One region of the Streptomyces sp. NPDC001781 genome, then DNA from elsewhere that is predicted to be linked to it. Evidence: riboswitches for the same ligand, from Rfam matches in the RefSeq annotation. Region 1 holds a riboswitch; each other region holds the start of a gene.
The links. A riboswitch is a leader RNA that binds a small molecule or an ion and turns the genes downstream of it on or off. The one in region 1 is predicted to bind cyclic di-AMP.
Positions count from the first base shown of each region.

Region 1 (7,508 bases):
CGGAACTGTTCGGCAACTCCCGTCCCGTCGTGCTGGAGATCGGCTTCGGCATGGGCGAGGCCACCGCGCAGATGGCGGCGGCCGCCCCGGACACCAACGTCCTCGCCGTCGACGTGCACACCCCCGGCCAGGGCAATCTGCTGAACCTCGCCGAGCAGGGCGGCCTGACCAACGTCCGGGTCGGCAACGGCGACGCGATCATCCTGCTGCGGGAGATGCTCACCCCCGACTCCCTCGACGGGCTCCGCGTCTACTTCCCCGACCCCTGGCCCAAGAAGCGCCACCACAAGCGGCGGCTGATCCAGCCCGAGTTCCTCACCCTGGCCGCCAGCCGGCTGGCGCCCGGCGCGACCGTGCACTGCGCGACGGACTGGGAGCCGTACGCCGAGCAGATGCTGGAGGTGCTCGACGCGCACCCCGGCTTCGAGAACACCCGCGCCGAGGGCGGCTACGCCCCGCGTCCCGCGTTCCGCCCGCTGACCCGCTTCGAGGGCCAGGGCCTCGACAAGGGCCACGTGGTGAACGACCTCCTCTTCCGCCGCGTACCGCACACGAACCCGTAGCCCGGCGGGCCGTGAAGCCCCGGGCCGTACGGCCCGGTCGGCGTTAGGGTCGATGCCGTGGCCATCAGTTCTCAGCCGTACCCGCCCCACCCCGACGGTCCCCGGCCGGCCTGGTGGCGGCGGGAGTGGGTGCGGCACGGGGCGCTGGCCGGGCTGCTGGCGCTGTCCGGTCTGGTGATCCTGGCGCTGGTGCGGCGGCAGACCGGTACGGAGGGGTTCCTCGTCGGGCTGGGTCTGGCCGTGGTGCCTGTGCCCTGGCTGACAGCCGCGTTCCGCTGGCTGGACCGGGTACGGCCCGGCCCCTGGCGGAATCTGCTGTTCGCCTTCGCGTGGGGGGCCTGCGCGGCGGCGCTGATCGCCATCGTCGCCAACAGCTTCGCCACCCACTGGATCGCCACCGCGACCGCCGACCCGTCAGGCGCGGACACGCTCGGCGCGACGGTGGTCGCCCCGGTGGTGGAGGAGTCCGCGAAGGCCGCCGCCGTGCTGCTCGTGTTCGTCTTCCGCAGACGCGACTTCACGGGGCCGGTCGGGGGCGCGGCGATAGCCGGGGTGACCGCGACCGGGTTCGCGTTCACCGAGAACATCCTGTACCTGGGCAACGCCTTCGGCACCGACCAGTCCATCGGCACCACGGGCATCGTCTCGGTGACCGCCGCGACGTTCTTCGTGCGCGGGGTGATGTCGCCGTTCGCCCATCCCCTGTTCACCGTGTTCACCGGCATCGGCTTCGGTCTGGCCGCGCTGCCCCGCGGGCGCCGGCTGCGCTGGCTCTTCCCGGTGGGCGGTCTCCTGCTGGCCATGAGCATGCACGCCCTGTGGAACGGCTCGGCCGCCTTCGGCCAGTTCGGCTTCCTCGTCGTCTACGGCGGCTTCATGGCCCCCGCGTTCGGCCTGCTGGCCTGGCTGCTGATCCGCTCCCGGCAGCGCGAACTCCGCGTGGCCCGCGAGGAACTCCCCGTCTACGTCTACGCCGGCTGGCTCGCCCCCGCCGAGCCCTTCGCCCTCGGTTCGCTGCGCGCCCGGCGCCTGGCCCGCGACCACGCCCGCCGCTTCCTGGGTGGGCGCCCGGCCGCCCGCGCGGTGGTCCGCTACGAGACCGCCGCCACGGAACTGGCCCTGCTGCGCCACCGCGCCCGCGCGGGCCGCGTGGGCCCCGACTTCGCCGCCCGGGAGCACGAACTCCTCACGGCCCTCTGGCGAACCCGGTCCCTCTCCCGCCCGGCCCTGGAGTACGCGGCCCACCTGACGGCGCCGCCCCCCGCTCCCGTCACCTACTGGCAGCGCTACGGCCACCCGGCACCCCCGTACGCGGGCTACAACCCGTACCGCACCTAGGGTCCTTCGTGCGCCCTGGGGGGCGACGGCGGTGCCTCAGGGACGCGGGGCCGGCACGGCATCGCAGGGGGCGGCGACCAGCCCGTACCCGCGAGGCCGGGGCCGCTCATCTCAGGCGGACGCCTCCGTCAGCGACTCCAGCTCCGCGGCCGTCAGCCGAAGCTCAGCCACGTCCAGGAGCGCCGGGAGCTGGTCCACGGTGCGGGCCGAGGCGATGGGCGCGGCGACCGTCGGCTGGGCGGCGAGCCAGGCCAGCGCGACCGTGGCCACCGCGGTGTCATGGGCCGAGGCGACCTCGTCCAGCGCTGCCAGCACCCGCTGCCCCCGCTCGGAGCCGAGATGCCTGGCCGCGGAACCCGCCCGCGCGCTGTCCACCGCCGCCCCCGGCCGGTACTTACCGGTGAGGAAGCCCGACGCGAGCGCGAAGTACGGCACGGCCGAGAGCCCCTCGCGAGCGGCGACGTCCTGCAGCGGACCCTCGTACGTGTCCCGCGAGACGAGGTTGTGGTGCGGCTGGAGCGCGACGTACCGCGCCAGGCCCGAGCGCTCGGAGAACTCCAGCGACTCCTTCAGCCGCTCGGCGCTGATGTTGGACGCCCCGATGTACCGCACCTTCCCCGCCCGCACCAGCTCGTCCAGCGCACCGATGATCTCCTCGACGGGCACCTCGGGCTGGTCGAAGTGGGTGTAGTAGAGGTCGATGTGATCGGTACCGAGACGCCGCAGGGAAGCGTCGGCGGCGGCCTTGATGTTGGCGGCGCCGAGGCCCTGGAACTCGGGATGCTGGCTGACCTTGGTGGCGATGACGACCTGGTCGCGGACCCCCCTGGCCCGCACCCACTCACCGATGATCGTCTCGGACTCCCCGCCCTCGTTGCCCTCGGCCCAGGCCGAGTAGACGTCCGCGGTGTCGATGAAGTTGCCGCCCGCGCCGCGATAGGCGTCCAGGACGGCGAAGGACGTGTCCCGGTCGGCGGTCCAGCCGAAGACGTTGCCACCGAGGGCCAGCGGGAAGACCTCGAGGGAGGAGGAGCCGAGTTTGCGCGGAGAAGCGGTCATGCCTGCTCAACGACCACCCCGGTACCGTCCATTCCGGTTAGGGGCCGGGACCCGGTCACGCCACGCCAGGACCCCCGGGCCGCGTCCGCCTCAGGGGGTGAGCCCCTTGCTCCGCAGCCACGCGCCCGGGTCGGTACCGGTGGGCTGACCGCCGGGATGGACCTCGAGGTGCAGGTGCGGACCGGTGACGTTGCCGGTGGCGCCGACACGGCCGATGACCTCGCCGGTGGACACCTTCTGCCCGGCGCTCACGCTGATCGAGGACTGGTGGCAGAACCACAGCTCGGTGCCGTCGTCCAAGGTGAGGACCGTGCGGTAGCCGTACGACCCGGCCCAGCCGGCCTCGGTGATCGTGCCGCTGTGGATCGCCTTGATCAGCGTGCCGGTGGGCGCGGCGAAGTCGAGCCCGGTGTGGTACCCGGAGGACCACATCGAGCCGGCCTGCCCGAAGGTCGAGGTGATCGTGTACGAGGAGGTCGGCAGCGTGTACTGCTTGGCCAGCGTGGCGAGCCGGGCCGCTTCCGCCTTCTTCTCGGCGTCGGCCTCCGCCTTCTCCTTGGCCGCGGCGGCCTTCACGGAGGCTTCCTCGACCGCCTTGGCGGCGGCCTCCGCGGCCTGCTGGTCGGCCCTGGCGACGGCCGCCGCGGTGGCCCGGCTGTCGGCCTTGCTCTGCTGCCGCTCCGCCTGGGCCATGATCCGGTTGCGCAGCGCCTCGCCCGCGTCGGCGGTGGAGTCCTCGCCGGCGGCGGTGGCCGTGGCGGTGGCGACACCGGCCAGGGAGGCGGCGGGCGTCTGCGTGTGGTGGTGCCCGTCGATCAGGGAGTCCACGGAGGGCAGGTCGGGCATCGCGATGGACACGGGCGGCTTGCCGGTGTGGGCGCTCGCCATGCCACCCGCGCCGACGGCGGCGACGACACCGACACCGAGCACGGTGGAACTGCGGGCGAGTCCGCCGCCGCGCTGCTTGGCCACCCGGTGGCGGCCGCGTGCGGCGGCACCGAGGGAAACGGACTCCTCGGTGGGGTTCCACTCCTCCCACGCGCCGCCATCGGCACGGGGGGCGCCGTAGGCAAAGGGCTCACTCGCGTCCGGCGCGAACGGGACTTGTGGGGCAGGCCGGTTGGACGCCACGCGGGCGCACTCCTTTCCCTCCTCCGCCTACCGGGTTAGCTGACGGGTTCGGAGAAGGAAGGTCTCCTACGCGCGTAAACCCGGCGTGCACCAGGGGTGGTGCACGGCGGACAGGGCGCGATTCACCCCAAAGTGGTGGGTCCCCGGTTCCCTCGCGGGATTCGGCGTGTGCGCACGGCGCCGTCTCTGCTGACGGCTGTAACGACCGCGCTGCGTTATCGAACGTTAATAGACACGCGCACCGGATTCCAAGCCCGTTCGGCTTGATCGTTTCACCTTCTGACGGGGGGTGAAACGGCCAGGAACGGCACGAACAGGTCGAGTTGACCGCGCTTCAGGAGTCACAGGGGTTTCGCTGGTGACTCAAAAACACCAGCCGTCCCGGAAAGCACTCAGGGCCGGAATCCATTGAATGGATTCCGGCCCTGAGTTTTCAGTAGCGGGGACAGGATTTGAACCTGCGACCTCTGGGTTATGAGCCCAGCGAGCTACCGAGCTGCTCCACCCCGCGTCGTTGTGTCTCAAGCATACGTCATCCGCGGGGTCCGGCGCACACATGGGGCCGTGACGTGGGCCTCAGTGCGCAAGGTGGGCGTTCGGCCGCTGTGCGAGAGCGGCGTACCCGGGCACCGTCACCACCTCCACGCCCTCGGCGGCCAGCAGACCCGCACCGTCGGCCGCGGTGACGAAGGTGTCCGGCTCACGCCAGGCGGTGACCACTCTGCGTACCCCCGCGGCCAGGATCAGCCCGGCGCACGGGACGGGCCGGGAGGCTCGGTGGGCGCAGGGCTCCAGGCTGCTGTAGACGGTGGCGCCGGGCAGGCGCGGGTCGGCCGGGTCCAGCTTGGCGAGCGCGGCCTCCTCGGCGTGGACCACAGGGTCGCCGCCCTCGCGGGAGAAGCCGCGCGCCAGTTCGGTGCCGTCCGCCGCGACGACGACCGCGCCGACGCTGAAGGCCGTGTCCGAGGGCGGGCAGAGCGCCGCCAGCTCGCAGGCGGTGCGCAGCCAGTGCCGGTCGGCGGCGGTGTCCAGCGGGCCGGCGCCGGGGGCGGTGGGCTCGTAGCGCATCAGGACGACGTCCTCGATCCGGCGGGTGCCGGTCAGCCGCAGCCGGCCGCCCTGGTACGCGCCGGGGCCGAAGAGGCGGGGGGCTGCCGGGTCGCCGACGAGGAGCGGGGCGAGGACGAGCTGGAGTTCGTCGGCGAGGCCCTGCCGGAGGAGCTGGGTGTGCACGGTGCCGCCGCCCTCCACCATCAGCCGGCGTACCCCGCGCACGTCGTGCAGGTGCGTGAGCAGCGCACGCCAGTCGAGGGCCGTGCCGAGCGGGACCACGTCGGCGCTGTCCCCGAGGAGCCCCGCGGCCCGTTGCGCGCCCGCGTCGGTCGTGTAGAGGAGCTTCTCGCCGCCGGTGTGCCAGAAGCGGGCGGCCGGGTCCAGATCGCCGGACCCGGAGACGGTCACCTTCAGCGGGTACTCCGCCCGCCCCTCGGCCACCCGCGCGGCCCGGCGTGCGGGCGAGTTGACCAGGAGCCGGGGGTTGTCGGCGCGGATGGTCCCGGCGCCCACGAGGATCGCGTCCACCGAGGCCCGCACCTCGTCCACGCGGTCGAAGTCGGCGGGGCCGGAGAGCAGCAGCCGCTCGGGGCCGGTGTCGTCCAGGTACCCGTCGAGCGAGACGGCGGCGGACAGCAGGACATGGGGGTAGGGCATCGGCGCGCTCTTCCGGACTCTGGGCCGCGGACTCGGGGTTCCACGGGCGGGCACCCCCTTTGTACTCCGTACCGGTGTGTGCCCTGCCCGGGCGGGGATGAGTACGGCTACTCATCCCCGCCCGGCGGCGCGGCCCCACTGTGGGACCAGCGACCACAAGGAGACCTCGATGCCGCACGCCATCCGCCCGCGCCGCCTCTTCGTCCTCGCCACCGGCACCCGGCTCTCGGGGTTCGGATCCGCCGGCGCACGTCCCCGGCAGCGGGTGCGGGTACTGCTGGCATCAGCCGTGGACAACTGGCTCTCGCGCGGGTACCTCGCCGTGGTCGCGGCGGCGATCGGGTTCTTCCTCTGGGCCGTGTGTCTGTCACCCGACCCCGGTTTCGCCGGGATCTGGCCGCTCATGGCCACGGCTCCGCTCAGCATCGTCGCCATCACGGTGTCCGGGCCCCTGGGGAACGGCGCGCTGAGCCTGGCGGTCTTCGCCGCCGGTACCGCCCTGGCCGGTCTCTGCAACGCCGTGCTGCTCGGACGGCTCGCGCGTGCGCTGCGGCGCTGAGTCTCCCGGTCAGGTATGGACCACGGAAAAAATGTATAACCCAATTGATGGCATGACCTCATCAGGTACGGTCAGCCTCCGATCATGCCCTTCACCGAACCTCCTGGGGAGGGGGGATTCGTGAAGGCTCCATGGACCAGTCACTGCGGGGAAAGGCGTCCGAACCGGTATGAGGGCACGTTGGTGGGGGACGGGGGCGGCCGTCGCGGCGGCCGTGTGCGGGACGTTGGTCGTGCAGGGGGTGAGCGGCGGGGACCCCGGGCACGACGGGACGAGCGCCGTCGCCCCGGTACGGGACCGGGTACGGTCGGCCGCGCTGGACGCCCGGGGGGACGGCACCGGCGCGGTGCTCGCCCGCCGGGACGCCGAGCCGTTCAGCATGCTCGGGGTGAGCTGGGAGAAACCCTCCGCCAGGCTGGCCGGGAAGGTGGAGGTGCGCTCGCGGGCCGTGGCGTCCGGGAAGTGGTCGCGCTGGCTGCTGCTGGACAGCGACCGGGGTGCGGGCGAGCAGCACGCCTCGCGCGGCGGCACCGAGCCCGCGTGGGTGGGACTGTCGGACGGCGTCGAGGTGCGGATCGACGGCAGGGCCACCACGAAGCTGCCGGCGGGGCTCCGCCTCGACATGATCACGGCGGGCGGGAAGAACACCGGGGGTGACACCGAGCCCGCCGCCTACGTCGTGGACGGGCCCGACGACACCGGAGAGCCCACCGCCACCGACAGCCCGGCCGGGACACCGGACCCCACGGACGTCGCCACCACCGAGCCCGCCCCGCCGGACGCGACCACCGCCGAACCCTCGGCCGCCGAATCCTCGCCGGACCAGCCGACCGAGCCGCCCGCCGAGTCGCCCCCGGCGTCCCAGAGCGCGTCGGCACCGCCCTCGGACACCGCCTCTCCCTCCGCGTCCGTGTCCGTCCCGGCCGCGCCGAGCTCCACCGTCCCCAGCCCGCCGATCATCCCGCGCTCGGGGTGGAAGGCGGACGAATCCATCAGCCCCGAGGCACCGGCGTACATCGACGGCAGGATCAAGGCGGTGGTGGTCCACCACACCGCCTCGACCAACGACTACACCTGCGCCGAGGCGCCGTCGATCATCAACGCGGTCTACACGTACGACGTGACCGGGCTCGGCTGGAAGGACCTCG
Region 1 covers NZ_JBSFFI010000030.1:14,862-22,369, forward strand. Annotated here, with positions in the region: gene trmB (tRNA (guanosine(46)-N7)-methyltransferase TrmB) at 1-563, shown strand, start outside; gene ACWCV3_RS23805 (PrsW family intramembrane metalloprotease) at 621-1,901, shown strand; gene ACWCV3_RS23810 (aldo/keto reductase) at 2,013-2,960, opposite strand; gene ACWCV3_RS23815 (M23 family metallopeptidase) at 3,051-4,091, opposite strand; cyclic di-AMP (ydaO/yuaA leader) riboswitch at 4,101-4,268, opposite strand; tRNA gene ACWCV3_RS23820 (tRNA-Met) at 4,529-4,602, opposite strand; gene ACWCV3_RS23825 (dihydrofolate reductase family protein) at 4,668-5,801, opposite strand; gene ACWCV3_RS23830 (SCO4225 family membrane protein) at 5,971-6,360, shown strand; gene ACWCV3_RS23835 (N-acetylmuramoyl-L-alanine amidase) at 6,530-7,508, shown strand, end outside.

Region 2 (7,508 bases), on a different contig from region 1:
GTGCCGGTCACTGGTCGGAGGCGTCGGACTTGTCGACGCCGTCCCAGACGTTGGCGTACCAGGGCCGGTGGGCGGCGCCGCGGTCGGTGCGGGACTGCTGGGCCGCGCCCGGATCGATCACGACGTATCCGGTCTCACCGGGCATCACATAGTGCAGCCTGCGCCGGATCTGCTGTTCGGCGTAGGCGTCGTCCTGCCAGCGGGCCTTGACGTCCCTGAGCTGCTCGACGCGGGCCCGGGCCTGCTCCTGGCGGTGCTTCAGGTCCGCGATCTCGGCACGCTGGGAGACGTACTGCCGCATCGGGTAGGCGAGCGCCACGATCATCGAGCACAGCACCAGGGCCAGCAGGGCGGCGCGGCCGGTGAGGCGGGAACGGCGGGCCTGCCGCTTGGTCTGGGAGCGGTAGACGCGGGCCGCCGTCTGCTCACCGAGCAGCCGCAGCCTGGTCGTGGTGGAGAAACGGTCCCGGTCCCTCGCGGCCATCTGGCTCTCCGCCTCCACTGTGCCTGTGCGTCTTGTGCTGTGCGCGTGCCGCTGGGCTCACACGCGCGTACGTCCCCGGACACGGTACGGGACCGGGTCCGGGGACGTACGTACGACGGGGCGGGGCCGGCTCGCGCGGACCCGCCGGGGGTCAGCCCTTGAAGCGCGGGAAGGCGCTGCGGCCGGCGTAGACCGCGGCGTCGTCGAGGATCTCCTCGATGCGCAGGAGCTGGTTGTACTTGGCGACGCGCTCGGAGCGGGCCGGGGCACCGGTCTTGATCTGGCCGCAGTTGGTGGCGACGGCCAGGTCGGCGATGGTGACGTCCTCGGTCTCACCGGAGCGGTGGGACATCATGCACTTGTAGCCGTTGCGCTGGGCCATCTCGACGGCGTCCAGGGTCTCGGTCAGCGAGCCGATCTGGTTGACCTTGACCAGCAGGGCGTTGGCGACGCCCTCCTCGATGCCGCGGGCGAGACGCTCGGGGTTCGTGACGAACAGGTCGTCGCCGACGATCTGCACCTTGTCGCCGATGCGGTCGGTGAGGACCTTCCAGCCCGCCCAGTCGTCCTCGAACAGCGGGTCCTCGATGGAGACCAGCGGGTAGGCCGCCACCAGCTCCTCGTAGTACTCCGTCATCTCGGCGGCGGAGCGCTCCTTGCCCTCGAAGAGGTACTTGCCGTCCTTGTAGAACTCGGACGCGGCGACGTCGAGCGCGAGGGCGATCTGCTCGCCGGGGGCGTAGCCGGCCTCCTTGACGGCCTCGAGGATGAGGTCGAGGGCCTCACGGTTGGAGCCGAGGTTCGGCGCGAAGCCGCCCTCGTCGCCGAGGCCGGTGGCGAGGCCCTTGCGCTTCAGGACCTTCTTGAGCGTGTGGTAGACCTCGGCGCCCCAGCGGACGGCCTCGGAGAAGGACTCCGCGCCGATCGGGGCGATCATGAACTCCTGGATGTCCACGTTGGAGTCGGCGTGCGAGCCGCCGTTCAGGATGTTCATCATCGGCACCGGGAGCAGGTGCGCGTTGGGCCCGCCCAGGTAGCGGAAGAGCGGCAGGTCGCTGGCCTCGGACGCGGCGTGGGCGACGGCGAGGGAGACGCCGAGGATGGCGTTGGCGCCGAGCGAGCCCTTGTTGTCGGTGGCGTCCAGGTCGAACATGGCCTGGTCGATCAGGCGCTGCTCGGTGGCGTCGTAGCCGACCAGCTCGGGGCCGATCTGCTCGATGACGGCGAGGACGGCCTTCTCGACACCCTTGCCCTGGTAGCGGTTCGGGTCACCGTCACGCAGCTCGATGGCCTCGAAGGCACCGGTGGAGGCGCCGGACGGGACGGCGGCACGACCCGTGCTGCCGTCGTCGAGGCCGACCTCGACCTCGACCGTGGGGTTGCCTCGGGAGTCCAGGATTTCCCGGGCTACGACGACGTCGATGGACGGCACGAGCATCTCCTTCATGGATGTGACGCGATGAGTGCGGGGCGTGCGCCGGATGGCATGCCTTGCGTCTAGAGCCTAACCGTCCAAGGGGCGCCGGCCGTCGACCGACCGCCTCGTGGACGGGGTGGGACAGGGAGACGGTACCCATTGTTCCCGTCCGGAACAAAGGGTTCTGGGCAAACCTTCCGGACGGCCGGGCAGCCGCGCCGGACCGGCATGGAACGCGCACCGCCCCGGCACGCGGGGGGAACGCGCACCGGGGCGGGGGGGGTCCGTCGACGGGACCGGAAGCCCGGGGCCGGCCTCAGCAGGATGGCCGTCCGCCGAGCGGGTCGCGGTTACTTCAGGTGCAGCATCTGGCCGGGGAAGATGAAGTCGGCCTTCTCGACGATGTCCTTGTTCAGGTCGTACAGCTTCTTCCAGCCGCCCTCGACCTTGTGCTCGGCGGCGATGGAGCTGAGCGTGTCGCCCTTGACGACCTTGTACTCGCCGTCGCCCTTCTTGACCTTGCCACCGGTCGGCGTGGTGACGGTCCTGCTCACGTCCGGACGCTCGGTGGACCGGGAGGCGGCCTGGCCGCCGGCGGCGCGGTCGGAGGTGCCGGCCGCGGCCTTGTCCTCCGTCTTGGCGTCCGTGGAGGGAGCCGGGGCGGCGGAACCGCTGTACGTCGCGCCGGACAGGCCCGTGCCGCAGACCGGCCAGGCGCCCTTGCCCTGGGCGGAGAGCACCTTCTCGGCGACGGCGATCTGCTGCCCCTTGCCCGCCTTGTCGGCGGTGGCGGCGTACTGCGTGCCGCCGTACGCGGCCCAGGTGGAGGCGGAGAACTGGAGTCCGCCGTAGTACCCGTTGCCGGTGTTGATGGACCAGTTGCCGCCCGACTCGCACTGGGCGACGGCGTCCCACTCGGAACCGGTGGCGGCGGAGGCGCTGCCCGACGCCATCACCGGGCCCGCGACGGCGGCACCGGCGACACCGGCGAGCGCGAGGACACGGACGGTCTTGGACGGGCGACGGTGCTTGCCCTTGCTGGAGAACAGCATGGATCGATCCCCTCACCGACGCCTGCGAGGTGAGCTGTCGGGTTCGGGCCGGTTGAGTTGCCCGGCCACCCCTCCCCGGTACTTCTGGAAGGCGTGGCTCCACCCCAAGCCCGTTCCGGTGTCAGCCACCGGTCCGGGCACCTACCTTGGGTCCCCCGCTCCTGCCTACGGCGCTTGACGCGACGACTGTCCCCGACGACCGCTGGCAGGATTCGGCGTTGCGGCCACGGGGGCTCGTGGTGACGAGCGGTCCCGACCGTAGACATGCCGCGCGGCGAAATTCAAAGACGATCAGGTCTTCTGAGAGTCATCCCACACTTTCGCCAAATAGGACATATAACAGTATAGCGGGGCGTCAAATGCCGCTATTCGGAGTCCTGTTCGCCCGGCACTTCCAGGGCCTGACCCGGGTCGACATGGTTCGGGTCCGCACCGACGGCCTGCTTGTTCGCGGAGTAGAGGGCTTGCCAGCCGCCGTCCACGTCAAGGGAGTCGGCGATGGAGCCGAGGGTGTCGCCGTCACGGACGGTGTAGGTGCCCGCGGAGGCGGCGACATGGCGACCGGTTCCGGCCGTGTGCTGACCTTCCGTCGCGTTCTCGTCGGCGCTGCCGCCGCGGTGACGGCCGCCGCCGAGGTCGCCGGTGTCGACGAGGCTCCAGGAGCCGCCGTCCTCCCACGACTCGTCGTCCTCGGCCGCGGGGGCAGTGGAGGGCGAACCGACCCCCTTGTCCCCGTGGCCGGCGGCCGGGGGTGCGGACGCGTCGGAGCGGGCGGCACCGGCATCCTTCCCGGCGTCGCCCGAGGCACCCTTCTCGCTCGCGTTCGGGGACGGCTTGCCGGTGCCCTTGGCGGAGGAGTCGGACGAGTGGGACGAGGGGGAGGAGTCGCCCGGTCGGGACGAGTCGGAACCATCGGACGAAGCGCCCGCTCCAGGGGTCTCGCTCGACTTGCCGGCGCCCCCGTCCGGACCGCCCTGGCTGGCGGAGGGGGACTCGCTCACACCCGTGTCGACGTCCACCGAGCCGGAGTTCGAGGTCAGTCCGGCGAGCAGGGCGCAGGTGGCCCAGTGGGTGGTGCCCTGGTCGGCGAGGATCTTCTCGGCCACCGAGATCTGCTGCGAACGGCTGGCCTGGTCGGCGCTGGCCGCGTACTGCGTGCCGCCGTACTTGTCCCAGTCGTCCTGGGATATCTGGAGGCCGCCGTAATAACCGTTGCCGGTGTCGGCGCTCCAGGAGCCACCGCTCTCGCACTCGGCGACCTTGTCCCAGGTGGTGCCGTCGGCCGCGTCGGCGCTCGCCGCCCCGAGGAGCGGGATGGCGATGGCTGACGTGGTGACGCCGGCCGCGACGAGGAGCGCCGGAGCCTGGCGGGGGCGACGGTGCCTACCGTTCCCGGAGAGCATGCGGTTGCCTTTCGTGCGACAGCGGTACGGCGTGGCGAGTGGTGCTCGGCGCCATGCTGATGGGTGAACGTAGCGTCAGACGAACACTTGTCACAAGTTCATGCCGCAGAGATCACGTGAAGATCACTTAGTTGAACATCCGTCACAGGTGGTTTCACGACGGGGACCGACCGGTGTGAACTCCACCGGCAGGGTGCGCAGTCCACGCATGATCAGCCCGCCGCGCCAGCGGAGGTCGGCCGGATCGGCCGCGAGGGCGAGGTCCGGCAGCCGGGTGAGCAGGGTGGCGAGCGCGGTCTGTCCCTCCAGCCTGGCGAGCGGGGCGCCCAGGCAGTAGTGGATGCCGTGTCCGTACCCCAGGTGCTGGTTGTCGCGGCGGCCGAGGTCCAGCAGGTCGGGGTCGGTGAAGCGCTCCGGGTCGCGGTCCGCCGCCGCGAGGACCACCAGCACCGGGTCCCCGGCGGCGATGTCCTGGCCGCCGATGGCGAGCGGCTCGGTGGCGTAACGCCAGGTCGCCAGCTCCACCGGCCCGTCGTAGCGGAGGAGTTCCTCCACCCCGGTCTGGAGCAGGCCCGTCTCCCCGGCGGCCAGCGAGAGCTGGAGGCGGCGGCGCTCGTCGGGGTGGGTGAGCAGCGCGTAGGTGCCGTTGCCGATCAGGTTGACGGTGGTCTCGAAGCCCGCGAACAGCAGGATGAAGGCCATGGCGGCGGCCTCGTTCTCGGTGAGGTGCTCGCCGTGGTCGGAGGCCCGGATGAGCGCCGAGATGAGATCCTCGCCGGGCGCCGGCTCGGCGGGGAGTGCCTGGCGCTTGCGGTGGATGAGGTCCGCGAGATAGCCCCGCATCCTCTTCACCGAACGCGCCACCCCGCCCCTGGGCCCGCCGCCGTGCCGGATCATCATCCCCGCCCAGTCCCGGAAGTCGTCCTGGTCCTCGCGCGGGACGCCGAGCAGGTCGCAGATGGCGTAGATGGGCAGCGGGAAGGCGAACTCGTGGATGAGGTCTGCCGAGCCCCGCTCGGCGAACCGGTCGATGAGGTCGTCCGTCAGCTCCTGCACCCGGCCCTCGAACTCGGCCACCCGGCGCGGGGTGAACGCCTTGCTGACCAGCCGGCGCAGCCGGGTGTGGTCCGGCGGATCGATGTTCAGCAGGTGGGTCATCAGGTCGGCCTTGCGCTCACCGGGGATACCGGTCTTCCCCTTGGCCTGCGCGGTCTCGGCGTGGTGCGCCGGGTTCTTGCTGAGCCGCTGGTCGGCCAGGGCCTGCTTGGCATCGGCGTACCGGGTGACCAGCCACGCGTCCACCCCGCTGGGCAGCTTGGTCCAGTGCACGGGAGCGTGCTCCCTCAGCCAGGCGTAGGCGGGATAGGGGTCGGCGGCGAACTCCCAGGTGAAGAGGTCCGGGGCCGGGGCCTGGGAGGGAGCTCCGGAGGTGGGGTCGTCGGGGGTGGGCTGGTGCGGCTGGGTCACTCCCCGACGGTATCCGGCGGGCCGGGGTGGAGGCGGGTCGGCTCCTTTCCCTCGGGTCTGCGGGAGGGGGGCTCTGTGCTGGTGGGGAGCCCGCGCCGGTGCGGGCCGGGCCGGCGGGGTTACTCGGTGCCGGTGTCCGGGGCGGGTACGCCCTCCGCGGTGCGTATCGCGTCCCGGTAGGTGCGGGCAGCCGCTCTCAGGGCGGCTTCCGGGTCGACGCCCGCCTGTTCGGCGCGGGCGGCCAGGTCCAGCAGTTCGTATCCGATGCCGTCGCCCTGGGGCAGGGGCACGTCCAGGCCGGCGGTGCGGACGCGGGAGGCCAGCTTGGCGGCGAGGGCGAGGCCGGGCTGGCCGAGGGGGACGCCCTCGGTGACGGAGCTGCGCTGCTTCTCCTCGGCCTTGGTGCGCAGCCAGTGCGCCTTGACGTCCTCGGGGGTCTCGGCATCCTCGTCACCGAAGACGTGCGGGTGGCGGTGGATCAGCTTGGCGACGATGCCCCCGGCGACGTCGTCGACGGAGAAGGGTGCCTGCGCGTCCTCCTCGGCGATGCGGGAGTGGAAGACGACCTGGAGCAGCACGTCGCCCAGTTCCTCCCGCAGCTCCTCGCGGTCGCCCGCCTCGATGGCCTCGACCAGTTCGTACGCCTCCTCGATGCCGTACTTGGCCAGGCCCTCGTGGGTCTGCCGGGAGGACCAGGGGCACTCGGCGCGGATGCGGTCCATGACCTGGACGAGATCGAGCAGGCGGGCGCCGGGCAGGTCGTAGGAGGCGGGCAGCAGCTCCAGTTCGGGCATCCGCACGCGGCCGGAGCCGGCGAGCCGGGCGAGGCCGTCGGTGAGGGCGGGCTCTCCCTCACCGGTGGCGACGACGACCACCGTGCGGCCGCCCGCGCAGGCGTCCACCAGTTCCTCGGCGGTCGGCGACGCCTCCGTCACAGCTGTCCCGGCCTCGCGCAGATACGGCACCTGCGGATGCGCGCCGTCCGCGCACAGCACGGCGTCGGCGGAGCGCAGCGCCTGCCAGGCGGGCCAGGACAGCAGGCCGGGGGCGACGCGGTGGCTGGTGGTGAGCAGGACGATGCGGCCGGGGGCGGATGCGGAGCTGTTTGCGTTCACGATCCGAACGTAACCCAGGACGCGCAATGGCGGGCCGGGTTATCCACAGGGGTGCAGGAGTCCTGTGATCGTATGCCCGGAACGCCGCGCGGGGCCGGGAACCCGCAGGTCGTCCGCACCGCACCGGACGTGCAGCACTCAGGTGCTCTGTGTCGCCGAGGCGTCCCGCAGCCAGGGCGTACGGGCGTCGACCCGGCTGCTCTTGGCCACGTCCCAGGCGCCGTAGCGGGGGTTGACGTCGATGCGGAGCGCCTTGGACGCCTTGGAGAGGGCGGCCCAGAACGGGGGCTGGCTGGTGTCGGTGCCGAGCTTGGCGGCGAGCTTCCGCGCCTCGATCTGGAGACCGAGGTTGTCGTCGAGGCGCTCGGGGGCGATGCCGTACTTCTGGAGCCAGGCGGACCGGAGCTGCTCGGCGCCGCCCGCCTGCTTCTGCAGGTCGGCGCGCATCCGCTGGATCTCCTTGCGGGTGACCGTGACGCCCTGGTCGCGCGCGGCGCGGTGCAGCACCCGGTCCAGGACCATGTTGTGCAGGGTGTCGCGGGTGAGGCTGCCGGTGGAGGCGAGGACCTG
Region 2 covers NZ_JBSFFI010000016.1:79,991-87,498, forward strand. Annotated here, with positions in the region: gene ACWCV3_RS17050 (FtsB family cell division protein) at 8-484, opposite strand; gene eno (phosphopyruvate hydratase) at 636-1,922, opposite strand; gene ACWCV3_RS17060 (transglycosylase family protein) at 2,252-2,953, opposite strand; cyclic di-AMP (ydaO/yuaA leader) riboswitch at 2,958-3,136, opposite strand; gene ACWCV3_RS17065 (transglycosylase family protein) at 3,319-4,356, opposite strand; gene ACWCV3_RS17070 (cytochrome P450 family protein) at 4,480-5,823, opposite strand; gene ACWCV3_RS17075 (nucleoside triphosphate pyrophosphohydrolase) at 5,943-6,938, opposite strand; gene ACWCV3_RS17080 (SurA N-terminal domain-containing protein) at 7,077-7,508, opposite strand, start outside.
Region 2: linked by a shared signal. The riboswitch ahead of ACWCV3_RS17060 (transglycosylase family protein) and the one ahead of ACWCV3_RS23815 (M23 family metallopeptidase) in region 1 are both predicted to bind cyclic di-AMP.

Region 3 (7,508 bases), on a different contig from region 1:
GAACCAGCGCGACGTCGTCAAGAACGAGCGCCGCCAGCGCTACGACAACGTCCCCTACGGCACCGCCCTCGAGAAGCTGACCGCCATGGTCTACCCCGAGGGCCACCCCTACCACCACACCCCGATCGGCTCCATGGCCGACCTGGACGCGGCCACGCTGGAGGACGCCCGGGCGTTCTTCCGCACCTACTACGCGCCCAACAACGCGGTGCTCTCCGTGGTCGGCGACATCGACCCCGAGCAGACGCTGGCCTGGATCGAGAAGTACTTCGGCTCCATCCCCGGCCACGACGGCAAGCCCGCCCCGCGCGACGGCTCGCTGCCCGAGGTCATCGGGGACGAGCTGCGCGAGGTCGTCGTGGAGGAGGTCCCGGCACGCGCGCTGATGGCCGCCTACCGGCTCCCGGAGGACGGCACGCGCGCGTCCGACGCGGCCGACCTCGCCCTCACCGTCCTCGGCGGCGGCGAGTCCTCCCGTCTCTACAACCGCCTGGTGCGCCGCGACCGTACGGCCGTCGCCGCCGGTTTCGGTCTGCTCCGGCTGGCCGGCGCGCCCTCGCTGGGCTGGCTGGACGTGAAGACCTCCGGCGACGTCGAGGTCCCGGTCATCGAGGCCGCCATCGACGAGGAGCTGGCCCGCTTCGCGCAGCAGGGCCCCACCCCGGAGGAGATGGAGCGCGCCCAGGCCCAGCTGGAGCGCGAGTGGCTGGACCGGCTCGGCACCGTCGCGGGCCGCGCCGACGAACTGTGCCGGTACGCCGTCCTGTTCGGCGACCCGCAGCTCGCCCTGTCCGCCGTCCGGCGCGTTCTCGACATCACCCCCGAGGAGGTCCGCGAGGTCGCGGCGGCCCGCCTCCGCCCGGACAACCGCGCCGTGCTCGTCTACGAGCCGAAGTCCCCGGAGGCGGTCGAGGACACCGGCCTGCCCGACGACCCGGAGCACGAGGCCACCGTAGAGGCCGGCAACGACGACGAGGAGACGGCCAAGTGACCGAGCTCGCCCCCATGGAGTTCCACCCCCAGCCGCAGGCCGGCGAGGCCAGGCCCTGGGCGTTCCCGGCGCCCGAGCGCTCCACGCTGGACAACGGTCTGACCGTGCTGCGCTGCCACCGCCCCGGCCAGCAGGTCGTCGCCGTCGAGGTGCTGCTCGACGCCCCCCTGGACGCCGAGCCGGCCGGTCTCGACGGTGTCGCCACGATCATGGCGCGCGCCTTCTCCGAGGGCACTGACAAGGACTCCGCAGAGGAGTTCGCCGCGGAACTGGAGCGGGCCGGCGCCACGCTGGACGCGCACGCCGACCACCCCGGCGTCCGGCTCAGCCTGGAGGTGCCCGCCTCCCGTCTGGAGAAGGGCCTCACCCTGCTGGCCGACGCCCTGCGCGCCCCGGCCTTCGCGGAGAGCGAGATCGAGCGGCTGGTCCGCAACCGCCTGGACGAGATCCCGCACGAGCTGGCCAGCCCGGCCCGCCGCGCCGCGAAGGAGCTGTCCAAGGAGCTGTTCCCGGCCTCCGCGCGCATGTCCCGGCCGCGCCAGGGCACCGAGCAGACCGTCGCGAAGATCGACGCGGGCGCCGTCCGTGCCTTCTACGACCGCCATGTCCGCCCCGCCACCGCCACCGCGGTGGTCGTCGGCGACCTGGACGGCATCGACCTCGACGCGCTGCTCGCCGAGACCCTGGGAGCCTGGACCGGCACCCCCGGCCAGGCCCGCCCGGTGCCGCCGGTGACCGCCGACGACACCGGCCGCGTGGTCGTCGTGGACCGGCCCGGCGCCGTGCAGACCCAGCTCCTCATCGGCCGGATCGGCTCCGACCGGCACGACCGGGTGTGGCCCGCCCAGGTGCTCGGCACGTACTGCCTCGGCGGCACGCTCACCTCCCGCCTGGACCGCGTCCTGCGCGAGGAGAAGGGCTACACCTACGGCGTGCGCGCCTTCGGCCAGGTGCTGCGCTCCGCCCCGGACGGCACCGGCGCCTCGATGCTCGCCATCAGCGGCTCCGTGGACACGCCGAACACCGGTCCCGCGCTGGCGGACCTGTGGACCGTGCTGCACACGCTGGCCGCCGAGGGCCTGACCGACGCCGAGCGGGACGTGGCCGTGCAGAACCTCGTCGGCGTGGCCCCGCTGAAGTACGAGACGGCCGCGGCCGTCGCCGGCACCCTCGCCGACCAGGTCGAGCAGCACCTGCCGGACGACTTCCAGGCGGAGCTGTACCGCACGCTCGCCGCCACCGGCACCGTGGAGGCCACCGCCGCCGTGGTGAACGCCTTCCCGGCCGACCGGCTGGTCACGGTCCTGGTCGGCGACGCCGCCCGGATCAAGGAGCCCGTCGAGGCGCTCGGCATCGGTGAGGTGAAGGTCGTGTCCGCCGAGTAACGGACCAGGTGGGCGCGTGTGGGCCCTGACGGCGCATGAGCCGTCGGGGCCCACATCCGTGTTCGGAAGTCGTATCGAACGCCGGTCGTCAAATGTCCGGATTGGGGCGGAGGTTACCCCTCTGGAGTGTGGGATGCGCTACAAAAGTCCGGACCCGTTTGAAGATCCGCTCCCGTCCCCTTTAGCTTCTTCCGGGCTGTTCGTCAGGCAGTGCGCCGCGCCCGCGGCACCGGACAGCCATCGCCGAGTCCCCCGCAGGGGGAGCCGGGGACCCACCGCAGTCCCTGGGGTGAATCGGGCGCCCGCGCGCGAGCGAGGGCGGCCGTAGGAGACCTTCCTGCTCCGAACCCGTCAGCTAACCCGGTAGGCGAGAGGGAAGGAAAGGAACAGCCTGCTCATGGCGTTCATGTGCGCCACCGGGAAGCACCGCAAGCCCGGCCGGGTCAAGCGCACCACCGCGACTGCGGCCGGTGTGGCGGCCCTCACCACCGGTGTCGTCGGCACCCTCGCGGCCTCCCCGGCGATCGCCGCGGACAACTCCGTCGAGAACACCGGCCTCACCCCCGTCATCGCCGTCAGCGACACCCTCGCCGACGAGATCGCCGCGCAGGCCACCGCCCAGAAGGCGACCGCCGAGCGCAGGGCCGCCGAGGAGGCCGCCGAGCGCGCCGCCGCCGAGCGGGCCCGCGAGGCCAAGGAGCGCGCCGCCCGCAAGGCCGAGCGCGAGCGTCTCAACTCCTTCGTCATGCCGATCACCGGCTCCTACGTCTCCACCGCCTACCAGTCCTCCAGCTCCCTGTGGTCGTCCGGTTCGCACACCGGCATCGACTTCCACGCCGCCAGCGGCACCACGGTCCACGCGGCCGGGGCGGGCACCGTGGTCTCCACCGGCTGGGGCGGCGCCTACGGCAACGAGATCGTGATCAGGATGGCCGACGGCATGTACACCCAGTACGGCCACCTGTCGTCCATCGGCGTCACCGTCGGCCAGCGCGTCATCCCGGGCCAGCAGATCGCCCTCTCCGGCGCCACCGGCAACGTCACCGGCCCGCATCTGCACTTCGAGGCCCGCACCGGCCCCGACTACGGGTCCGACATCGACCCCGTCGCCTACCTCCGCAAGCACGGCGTGAACGTCTGACCCCCGGTCCCGTGAAAGCCCCGGCCCAACCCGGCCGGGGCTTTTCGCTGAACTTTCCCGCGGACGCTGTCCAAAAACCAGCCATGGATTTCGGTACGCCGTCGGAAATCCTCGCGCATTGCCATAGAGTCACGGGAAAGGCGCTGTGGTCGGCGTTTCACGGGCATTGAGGCGGAGGTGGGTCATGCGTATTCCGGCGCACTCGGTGTGCACGGCGATCCGGGACGACATCGTCGCCGGAACCCACGAGCGCGGCGGCCGGCTCACCGAGGAGGTGCTCGCCCGCCGCTACGGCGTCTCCCGCGTCCCCGTCCGCGAGGCGCTGCGCACGCTGGAGGCCGAGGGCTTCGTGGTCACCCGGCGCCACGCGGGCGCCTGTGTGGCCGAGCCCTCCGAACAGGAGGCCGCCGACCTGCTGGAGATGCGCCTGCTGCTGGAGCCCCTCGGTGCCGCGCGGGCCGCCCAGCGACGCACCGAGGCCCATCTGAAGGTGCTGCGTGGCCTGGTCGGACTGGGCAGGGAGCGGGCGAGGCTCGGCGGCAGCGGCGACCTGCGCGCGCTGGACGGCTGGTTCCACGAGACGCTCGCCCAGGCGTGCGGCAGCCACGCGCTGACCTCGGCGCTCACCCTGCTCCGCCACAAGATCGCGTGGATGTACGTCGAGGAGAGCCCGGCCGGCCCGCCGGAGACCTGGGCGGAGCACGGCGCGATCGTGGACGCCGTGGCACGCGGTGACGGCGAACGCGCGCGGGCGGTCATGGCGCTGCACACCGAGCGCGCGACCCCGGCCCACCGGTTGCGCACCCCCGCCGCCAGCCGGGCCCGGCGCGCGCAACATGCTGTAAACACAGCGGAACTCCGGAATTAACACGGGCGCTGTATACAAGGGGGATATTCGCGTGCCGGGTAATTGTGCTGCCTTGTTCCGGGGTGCCGGCAATTTTTGACGGCACCCCGTTCGGTGCTCCCCCCTGTACGCCGCGCCCGTGAAAGCGAAAAGCCGCGCCGCCCGCTGAAGGGGGCGACGCGGCTTTTCGCCGAGAACGGGGTCAGACCGTCTCGGGCAGCTCGTCCAGACCCTCGGCGACCAGCTTGGCCAGCCGGTCCAGCGCGGCCTCCGCGTCGTCGGCGTCGGAGGCCAGGACGATCTCCTCGCCACCCTGGGCGCCCAGGCCCAGGACGGCCAGCATCGAGCCCGCGTTGACCGGGATGCCGCCGGACTTGGCGATCGTGACCGGGACGCCTGTGGCCGTGGCGGCTCGGACGAAGATGGAAGCGGGGCGGGCGTGGAGGCCCTCGGCCCAGCCGACGTTGACGCGGCGCTCAGCCATGTGATGCTGCCCTTCAGTCTCAGGTTGTCTAGACCAGTTTCCCACACGGGGAACCGTGTCCGGAGCGGCACTTCACCGTTCCGGAACCTCTCCGTACCGGCCGTCGGGCCGCGGCCTCGCTCCGGCTTCCGTGTCCCGCGCACCGCCTCGCGCCGTACGCCCGTGCGAGCCGTACCCTGGGCCCATGCAGACCCCGGCGGACCGGCAGGACCGGCACGATTATCCCGCCCACTGGGAGGCGGACGTGGTGCTGCGCGACGGCGGTACCGCGCGCATCCGGCCCATCACCGCCGACGACGCCGACCGTCTCGTCAGCTTCTACGAGCAGGTGTCCGACGAGTCGAAGTACTACCGCTTCTTCGCGCCGTACCCGCGCCTGTCCGCCAAGGACGTGCACCGCTTCACGCATCACGACTTCGTGGACCGGGTGGGGCTCGCCGCCACCGTCGGAGGCGAGTTCATCGCCACCGTACGCTACGACCGCATCGGCGCCGACGGCATGGCCGCCTCGGCCCCGGCCGACGAGGCCGAGGTCGCCTTCCTGGTGCAGGACGCCCACCAGGGCCGGGGTGTGGCCTCCGCGCTGCTGGAGCACATCGCGGCCGTCGCCCGTGAGCGCGGTATCCGGCGCTTCGCCGCCGAGGTGCTGCCCGCCAACACCAAGATGATCAAGGTGTTCACCGACGCCGGTTACACCCAGAAGCGCAGCTTCGAGGACGGCGTGGTCCGGCTGGAGTTCGGGCTCGAACCGACCGACCGCTCGATGGCCGTGCAGCTCGCGAGGGAGCAGCGCGCCGAGGCCCACTCGGTGCGGCGGCTGCTCGCCCCCGGTTCCGTGGCCGTGATCGGGGTGGGCCGTGCGCCCGGCGGGGTCGGCCGCAGCGTCCTCGGCAACATCCGGGCCGCGGGGTACGCGGGCCCGCTGTACGCGGTCAACAACGCCTTCGCGGAAGACTGTCACGAGATCGACGGGGTGCCCGCCCGCCGCTCGGTCCGGGGGATCGAGGGCCCGGTGGACGTGGCCGTGGTCGCCGTGCCCGCCGACGTGGTGCCCGCGGTGGTCGCCGAGTGCGGTGAACACGGGGTGCAGGGACTCGTCGTGCTGTCCGCCGGGTACGCGGAGAGCGGGCCCGAGGGGCGGGAGCGCCAGCGGGCGCTGGTCCGGCAGGCGCGGGCTTACGGCATGCGGATCATCGGCCCCAACGCCTTCGGCGTCATCAACACCGCCGAGGAGGTACGGCTCAACGCCTCCCTCGCGCCGGAGATGCCCCGGCCCGGCCGTATCGGGATGTTCGCCCAGTCCGGTGCCATCGGCATAGCCCTCCTCTCCCGGTTGCACCGGCGCGGGGGAGGGGTCACCGGGGTCACGGGCGTCTCCACCTTCGTCTCCTCGGGCAACCGCGCGGACGTCTCCGGCAACGACCTCCTCCAGTACTGGTTCGACGACCCCGACACCGATGTCGTCCTCATGTACCTGGAGTCCATCGGCAACCCCCGCAAGTTCACCCGGCTCGCCCGGCGCACCGCCGCCGCCAAGCCGCTCGTCGTGGTGCAGGGCGCGGGATCCGCGCCGCAGGGGCACGCCGTACAGGCCACCCGGCTCCCGCACGCCACCGTGTCCGCGCTGCTGCGGCAGGCCGGGGTGATCCGGGTCGACACCATCACCGAACTGGTCGACGCCGGGCTGCTGCTGGCCCGCCAGCCGCTGCCCGCCGGGCCGCGCGTCACCATCCTCGGCAACTCCGAGTCCCTCGGCGTCCTCACCTACGACCGCTGCCTCGCGGAGGGGCTGCGGCCCTCCCGCCCGCTGGACCTGACCACCGGCGCCACCGCCGCCGACTTCCACCGGGCGCTCGCCCACGCCCTCGCGGACGACACCTGCGACGCCGTCGTGGTCACCGCCATCCCCGCCATCGGTGAGGGCTCGCCGGACGACGCCGAACTGGCGGAGGCGCTGCGCTCGGCCGCCGCCGCGGTGCCGGGCAAGCCGGTGCTGGTCGTGCACGTCGAGCTGGGCGGGCTGGCGGAGGCGCTGTCCGCCGCCACCAGCACCGCCCCGAAGGCGGGCGCGCCCGTACTGCCTCCCTTGCCGGTGCCGGACGGCGCCGCCCGGCAGGACGGGCCCCGGCTGATCCCGGCCTACCCCGCCGCCGAACGCGCGGTCCGCGCGCTGGCCGAGGCCGTCCGGTACGGGCAGTGGCGCCGGGAGGCCGCCGACCCCGGCAAGGTGCCGGAGTACGACGACATCGACGAGCGCAAGGCCGCCGAGATCATCGCCGGGCTGCTGGAACGCGGCGAGGGGTTCGCCGTCGGCCCCGAGGACACCCGTGAGCTGCTCGCCACCTACGGCATCCACGTCCGGCCGGCGCTGCCCGCGCCCACCCCGGACGCCGCCGCGTCCGCCGCCCGCTGTCTCGGTTACCCGGTCGTCCTCAAGGCCACCGCGCCCCACCTGCGGCACCGCGCCGACCTGGGCGGGGTCCGGCTCGATCTCGCGGACGAGGAGCAACTACGGCGTGCGTACGGCGAGTTGACCGAACTGTTCGGCCCGCCCGAGCAACTGCGGCCGGTGGTGCAGGCCATGGCTCCGCGGGGCGTGGACACCGTCGTGCGGGCGGTCATCGACCCGGCGGCCGGTGCGGTGCTGTCCTTCGGCCTGG
Region 3 covers NZ_JBSFFI010000032.1:8,135-15,642, reverse strand. Annotated here, with positions in the region: gene ACWCV3_RS24495 (M16 family metallopeptidase) at 1-991, shown strand, start outside; gene ACWCV3_RS24490 (M16 family metallopeptidase) at 988-2,376, shown strand; cyclic di-AMP (ydaO/yuaA leader) riboswitch at 2,608-2,761, shown strand; gene ACWCV3_RS24485 (M23 family metallopeptidase) at 2,774-3,517, shown strand; gene ACWCV3_RS24480 (GntR family transcriptional regulator) at 3,702-4,385, shown strand; gene ACWCV3_RS24475 (HPr family phosphocarrier protein) at 4,567-4,848, opposite strand; gene ACWCV3_RS24470 (bifunctional acetate--CoA ligase family protein/GNAT family N-acetyltransferase) at 5,033-7,508, shown strand, end outside.
Region 3: linked by a shared signal. The riboswitch ahead of ACWCV3_RS24485 (M23 family metallopeptidase) and the one ahead of ACWCV3_RS23815 (M23 family metallopeptidase) in region 1 are both predicted to bind cyclic di-AMP.